2 regions of the Mesorhizobium sp. SEMIA396 genome follow, and region 1 is predicted to be linked to the other one. Evidence: predicted binding sites of a transcription regulator. Region 1 holds the regulator's gene; the other holds the start of a gene.

Evidence for each region. Region 1 encodes PhoB, which activates phosphate uptake and scavenging genes when phosphate is short. Its sites were predicted from a motif close to TGTCATNNANCTGTCAT; they were not measured.
Region 2: a site for PhoB is predicted at 1,444-1,460, ahead of ugpB (sn-glycerol-3-phosphate ABC transporter substrate-binding protein UgpB). Genes of this name have one in related genera too.

What each region holds. Positions count from the first base shown of each region.
Region 1 is NZ_JANIFC010000008.1:46,222-49,639, reverse strand. Features, by position in the region: gene pstB (phosphate ABC transporter ATP-binding protein PstB) at 1-383, shown strand, start outside; gene phoU (phosphate signaling complex protein PhoU) at 410-1,117, shown strand; gene phoB (phosphate regulon transcriptional regulator PhoB) at 1,134-1,823, shown strand; gene NP503_RS19550 (ROK family protein) at 1,840-3,087, opposite strand; gene xylF (D-xylose ABC transporter substrate-binding protein) at 3,358-3,418, shown strand, end outside.
Region 2 is NZ_JANIFC010000018.1:93,873-97,290, reverse strand. Features, by position in the region: gene ugpB (sn-glycerol-3-phosphate ABC transporter substrate-binding protein UgpB) at 71-1,381, opposite strand; gene NP503_RS31310 (EAL domain-containing protein) at 1,741-3,418, shown strand, end outside.

The sequences.
Region 1 (3,418 bases):
AGTCGAGCTTGAAGAAGGCGGCGATCTGGAACGAGGTGAAGGACCGTTTGCAGGAACCTGGCACGGGTCTTTCCGGTGGCCAGCAACAGCGTCTGTGCATTGCACGCGCCATCGCCGTGTCACCCGAGGTGATCCTGATGGACGAACCGTGTTCGGCGCTCGACCCGATCGCCACTGCTCGCGTCGAGGAACTGATCGACGAACTGCGCCAGAACTATACGATCGTCATCGTCACCCATTCGATGCAGCAGGCAGCGCGCGTGTCGCAGCGCACCGCGATGTTCCATCTAGGCTATCTGGTCGAGGAGGGCGCCACCGACAAGATGTTCACCACCCCCGACGACAAACGCACCCAGGACTACATCACCGGCCGGTTCGGCTGAGCTCAGGCATATGAGGGACGAAGATCATGGGTGAACATACCGTTGCATCTTTCGATGAGGATCTGGAGCAGATCAGCCAGCTGATCCGCGACATGGGCGATCTCGCCCGCTCGATGGTCAGTGGCTCGACCAAGGCTTTGCTCAATTCGGACAATGCGCTGGCGCAGCGCGTGGTTTCCGACGATGCGATCATGGATGCCCGCCAGCGCGAGCTGGACGATCGCGCCATCACGCTGATCGCCAAGCGCCAGCCAATGGCCAACGATCTGCGTGCGGTGGTCGGTTCGATCCGCATGGCCGGCGACCTCGAGCGCATCGGCGACCTTGCCAAGAACATCGCCAAGCGCGTCGGCACTGTCGGGCTGAGCGTCACGCCGCACGATCTTTCGCATTCGATCGACGCGATGGCGCAGCTGGTGCTGATCCAGGTGCAGGGGGTCGTCGACGAGTATGCCGCCGCTGACGCGGCAGCGCTTGCCACGCTCAGAAACAATGATGAACGCATCGACGTCAAATACACCTCGGTGTTCCGCGAGCTGCTGACCTACATGATGGAAGATCCCCGCAACATCACGGCGTGCACGCACCTGTTGTTTTGCGCCAAGAACCTCGAGCGGATCGGCGACCACGTGACCAACATCGCCGAAAATGCCTACTATGTTTTGACCGGCACGCAGCTGCCAGCCAATCGTCCGAAGCAGGACGAGACGGCAATGTCCGCGCCAGCGGCATAACAAGGGTGACCAGCCGATGATCGCACCACGCATCATGGTGGTGGAGGATGAGGAGCCGCTAGGCGTGCTGCTCCGCTACAATCTTGAATCCGAAGGTTACCAGGTCGAGGTGGTGACGCGCGGCGATGAGGCCGAAATCCGGCTGCAGGAGAACGTTCCCGATCTTCTGGTGCTCGACTGGATGGTGCCTGCGGTTTCGGGCATCGAACTCTGCCGGCGCCTGCGAATGCGTCCCGAGACCGAGCGGCTGCCGATCATCATGCTGACCGCGCGAGGCGAGGAAAGCGACCGCGTGCGCGGCCTGTCGACCGGCGCCGACGACTATCTGGTCAAGCCCTTCTCGACGCCGGAGTTCATGGCCAGGGTCAAGGCGCTGCTGCGCCGGGCCAAGCCGGAAGTGCTGTCCAGCGTGCTAAAGGTCGGCGATATCGTGCTCGATCGCGAGTCGCACCGTGTCTATCGCAAGAAGAGCGAGATCCGGCTTGGGCCGACGGAATTCCGCCTGCTCGAATTCATGATGCGCCATCCAGGCCGCGTGTTCTCGCGCAGCCAGCTGCTCGACAATGTCTGGGGCGAGACGATCTACATCGACGAGCGCACGGTCGACGTGCATGTCGGCCGGCTGCGCAAGGCGGTCAACAATGGCCGTATGCCTGATGTCATCCGCACGATCCGTGGGGCCGGATACGCCATCCGAGAGGACTGAACTCCCTCGTTTGAACTCACGCCACGTTCTTGCCGCCGAAACCGGATCTCGCCTGCACGCCCGGCGCAAAAATCTCCTGATCGACGAAGATCAGCGCCCGCATGGCGCAGCCTTCGCGGATCAGCGGCAGTTCGTTCGGCTCGGTGTCGAAGGAAATCGATTTGGAATGCTGGCCGCCGGCGGTCTGGGCAATCGCTTGCCGCAATGCCGGCTCGATCAGGTCGAAGGCGGCGGCGCTGACACCGACCATGGCGACCGGCGCCGGATCGATCAGCGCGAACAGGCTGCCGAGGCCGTAGCCGAGCGCTTCGCCGGCCTTGCGATAGGCTTCCCGTTCGGGTCCGTCACCTTCGCGGGCCGCGGCAGCCAGGGCGCGCATGTCGGCGTCGCTGACATCGGCGACGGGTTCTGCATCCTCGCCCATCTGCCTGGCGTTGCGCCAGATGGCGTAATTGCCCGCATAGGCTTCGACGCAGCCGCGCCGTCCGCAGCGACATAGCGCGCCGTTCGGCCGATGGATCATGTGGCCGAATTCGCCGCCCGAAGAATGGGTGCCGGTGAACAATTCGCCCTTCAGCACCAGTCCCATGCCGATGCCGTGCGACAAAAGGATAGCGATGAAATCGTCGCGGTAACGATCGGGGTCGCGCCAGCGCAGCGCCACCGCCATCATGTTGCAGTCGTTCTCCATTATGGCAGGGATGCCGAACTCGTCTTCGAATATGTCAGCGAAGGCGATGTCGGTGTGCGGCGTGATCGGCGACCACAGCATGGCGCGGGCACGGGTGTCGGTGATGCCCTGGATGGCCAGCGCGATGCGGGCGATGCTGCGCACGTCCAGGTCGGGATCTGCCAGGCGGCGCCGCACGATGGCCGTGCATTCCCCGATCAGCGACTCGCGCGACATCGTCAGCGTGTCCAGCCGGCGCTGTTCCTCGGATATCACCTGGCCGGCATAGTCGATGACGGCGACGGAGAGGAAGTTCAGCGACAGCACCACGGTCATTACCGCGGCCGCTTCCGGATTGAGACTGAGGCCGACCTGCGGCCGGCCGCGTTTGAGCGAGCCGGCCTCGCTCGGCTTGCTTTCGGTCAGGATGCCTTCGACGATCAGGTCGGATGAAATCGCCGAGATGGTCGAATGGCTGAGGCTTGTGGTCGCGGCGATCTCGGTTCGTGACGGCTGTCCGGCGCGGCGCACTGCCGCGATCACCATGGCGCGGTTGCGGCGGCGCAGATCGTCGTGGCGGATTCCGACCGACATGTTCTTTCATATCCTCCCGGTCGCCGCGGTTCCTCCTGCCCCTGGAACGCTGTCGGTGACGCCGGTAAATACTGGCAGAAGCTGCATGCCGTGTCATTTATTTATTCCGAGACTCGAAAAAAACTCGAAATGACATCAAAATCCATCAGAATCGATGTTGACAGCGTTCGGGCGTTGGCCCAGTATTTTTTCGAGGCTCGAAAAAATAGAGCCTCTGTGCCGGCCCTCGGGTCAGTTTGGTCGCGCCATACGCGGCGCAGGGAGGATAATATGAAAAGATTCACGGCCGCCATCCTGGCGGGTGCCGCCATGTCGCTGACGCTCGCGTCTG
Region 2 (3,418 bases), on a different contig from region 1:
CTCCCCTCGCCGAGGGGAGATGCCTGGCAGGACAGGTGGATGCGCCGTAGAGCAAGGACCTGCGCTCGCTCTAATTCCCCAGCGCTTCCTTGATCGCCGCATTGCCACGCGTAACCGCATTGTCGAGCGCCTGCTGCGCGGTTTGCTGGCCGGCGAGCATCTTTTCGAACTCCTCGTTCTGGATATCGCGCACCTGCGGCAGGTTCGGAAGACGTACGCCCTTGGAATTGTCGGTCGGCGCCTTACCCGTCATCTGCAGGATCGGGGTCTCGCGACCGACGTTCTTGTCATAGAAACCGGACTTCTTGGTCGCTTCATAGGCGGCAAGCGTTACCGGCAGATAACCCGACTTCTGGTGCAGGTATTCTTGCACCTCGGTCTTCGACAGGTAGGCGAAGAAGGCCGCGACGCCCTTGTATTCCTCGTCGGATTTTTCAGCGAAAACCCACAGGCTGGCGCCACCCGGCGTCGTGTTCTGCGGTGCGCCCTTGGCGTCGCTGTCATAGGGCAATTGGCCGATGCCGTAATTCATGCCGGACTTGACGATATCGCCAAGGCCGCCGGAGGATTCGGTCATGATCCCGCATTCGCCGGCGAGGAAGATCTGCTTGGCTTCGGAGGTGCGGCCGCCATATTTGAAGGTGCCGTCCTTGGCGAGGTCCGCCAGCGCCTGGAAGTGGTTGACGAAAATCGGCGCATTGATCTTGAGCTCGACATCGCCGCCGGCCAGACCGTTCTGCTGGGTGGCCCATGACACGTCATTCCAGGCCGCGAAATTCTCCAGATGGATCCAGGTCAGCCAGGTCGAGGTGTAGCCGCAGGCGGCCGCGCCGCTCGCCTTGATCTTCTTGGCGTCTTCCCACACCTCATTCCAGGTCTTGGGTGGGCTGTCGACGTCGAGACCAGCCTTCTTGAAGATATCCTTGTTGTAATAAAGGATCGGCGAGGAGGAGTTATAGGGGAAAGAGAGCATGGTGCCGTCCGGCTTCGAATAATAGCCGACTATGCCTGGCAGATACTGGCTCTTGTCGAAGGTCATTCCAGCGCTGGTCAACACATCGGCTGCCGGCTTGATTGCGCCTTCGGCTGCCATCATCACGCCGGTGCCGACGTCGAACACCTGCATGATGTCGGGCGCCTGGCCGGCACGGTAGGCGGCGATGCCGGCATTCAGCGTCTCGGGGTAGGTGCCTTTGAACACCGGAACGAGTTCATAGTCGCTCTGGCTGGCATTGAAATCTTTGGAGATCTTGTCGACAACTTCGGCATTGGCGCCAGTCATGGCGTGCCACCAACTGATCTGCGTGACAGCAAAAGCGGAGGTTGAGGAAAGCAGCATAAAGGTGGCGGCAACACCGGCCGCGAAGCCGAAGGACTTCATGTTTCATCTCCCGTTTGTCATTGGCGAAAGGGGCACTCCCGCAAAGGCAATATGTGTCGCTCATGACAATCAGACAACGGTTTTGTTGCAGATCGACGAACTTCACCCCTTTACCTCACGCCACCTCGCCTCCGCTTGGACGCATGGAAAGCCACACGGTTAGCCGGCTTAGCGCGACGACAAGCGCCAGGAACCACCGTCGGAACTGCCAAGCTGCCTTTCGGGGTGGCAGCCTTGATTGCAGCCGCTGCAACCCGAAGAGACACGCCAAGGTTGCAGGCGACTTTATCGATCCCTCAACGGCAACGCGCTACTCAATCCTGCTGCCCTGTTTATTTCCAAAGATCAGGTGAAATAAAATGCTGACGGTCTACAATTGTATCGTCAACGAACACGATCTGAGACTGGTCGCACTCGCCGCGCTGATCTGCGGAATTTCCTGTTTCTCTGCCGTCAACCTGCTTCATCACATAAGCCGCTCCACCGATCGGAACCGGCTTGCCTGGCTGATGATCGCGGCCACTTCGACCGGCTTCGGCATCTGGGCAACGCACTTCATCGCCATGCTCGCATTCACACCGGGCATACCCAGTGCTTACGATCCCGCACTTTCCGTGCTTTCGCTCGCTGCTTCGGTCACTCTGACGGCAGCCGGCATGTGGATCGCCACCTTGCGGAATGAGTTCGACTATCATCTCGTCGGCGGCGCCGTGCTGGGCGGCGGTATCGCGGCCATGCACTACATCGGTATGGCGGCGTTCGAGGTTCAGGGCCGCATCGAGTGGAACCTGTTGCTTGTCGCCGTTTCCCTTCTGGCCGGCGTGACGCTCGCGGCGCTGGCGCTGCGTGTCGTGCAGCGCCGTCCCTCCTTGAAGGCGACATCCGGCGGCGCGGTGCTGCTGACGCTGGCAATCTGCACCCTGCATTTCATCGGTATGGGTGCCGTCTCGATCTTCCCCGATCCCTCGATCGTCATATCCGAATATACGATCGAGCCGACCTCGCAGGCTTTTGCGGCCGCCGCCGCCACACTGGTGATCCTGGTTCTGTCGGCATCGGCGCTGTGGATCGATTTGCGCTTCCGTCGCCAGAAGCTCGAGGTAGACCGCATGCACGGCCTGGCCAATGCCGCCGTGGAGGGGCTGATCGTCTGCGACGGCCACCGCATCATCAGTGCCAATGACAGCATGGCGACATTGACGGGCATCGCAACAGCGACGCTGAACGGAATGCAGCTTGGCGATCTCTTCGGATCCGACATGTCGGGCTTCGGCGAACAGCCGCAGGAGGCCGAATTGAGCGGCCGCGATGGCACGAGCATTCCTGTCGAGCTGATCGCCAGGAGCATCGACTATTGTGGCAAGCCTCACAACGTGGTCGCGGTCCGCGACATTCGCGAGCGCAAGAAGGCGGAACAGGAGATCCTGCGGCTTGCCCATTTCGATCCATTGACCGGACTGGCCAATCGCCGCAGCTTTTCCGGCCGGCTGGAGACGGAAATCGCTGCGATGGGCCGGACCAGGAAAGGCGGCCAGCTTGCGCTTCTGCTGCTCGATCTCGACCGGTTCAAGGAGGTCAACGACCTGTATGGGCACGGCGCGGGCGACGCCATGCTGCAGAAGGTTGCGCACTGCGTTACCGGCATTCTTCGCCAAGGACAGATGGTGGCGCGGCTGGGCGGCGATGAGTTCGCCATCATCGCGCCGAACCTGACCGACCCGTTGGAGGCGGGCCGTATCGCCAACGCCGTGCTGACCGCCATGCGCGAGGAAAACCGGCTCTCGGTCGGCGGCGGCCTGGTGTCGGCCAGCATCGGCATTGCGCTTTATCCATCGGATGCCGAAAACCAGGCCAGCCTGATAAGCCACGCCGATACCGCGCTCTACCGGGCCAAGACCGAAGGCAAGGACACCTACCGCTATTTCGAAGCTTCGATGGGGGCCGAGGCCCGCGACAAGCGCGTGATGGAGCACGAACTGCGCCAGGCGGTCGCACGCCAGGAGTTCTACCTCGTCTATCAGCCGCAGAAGGAGATCA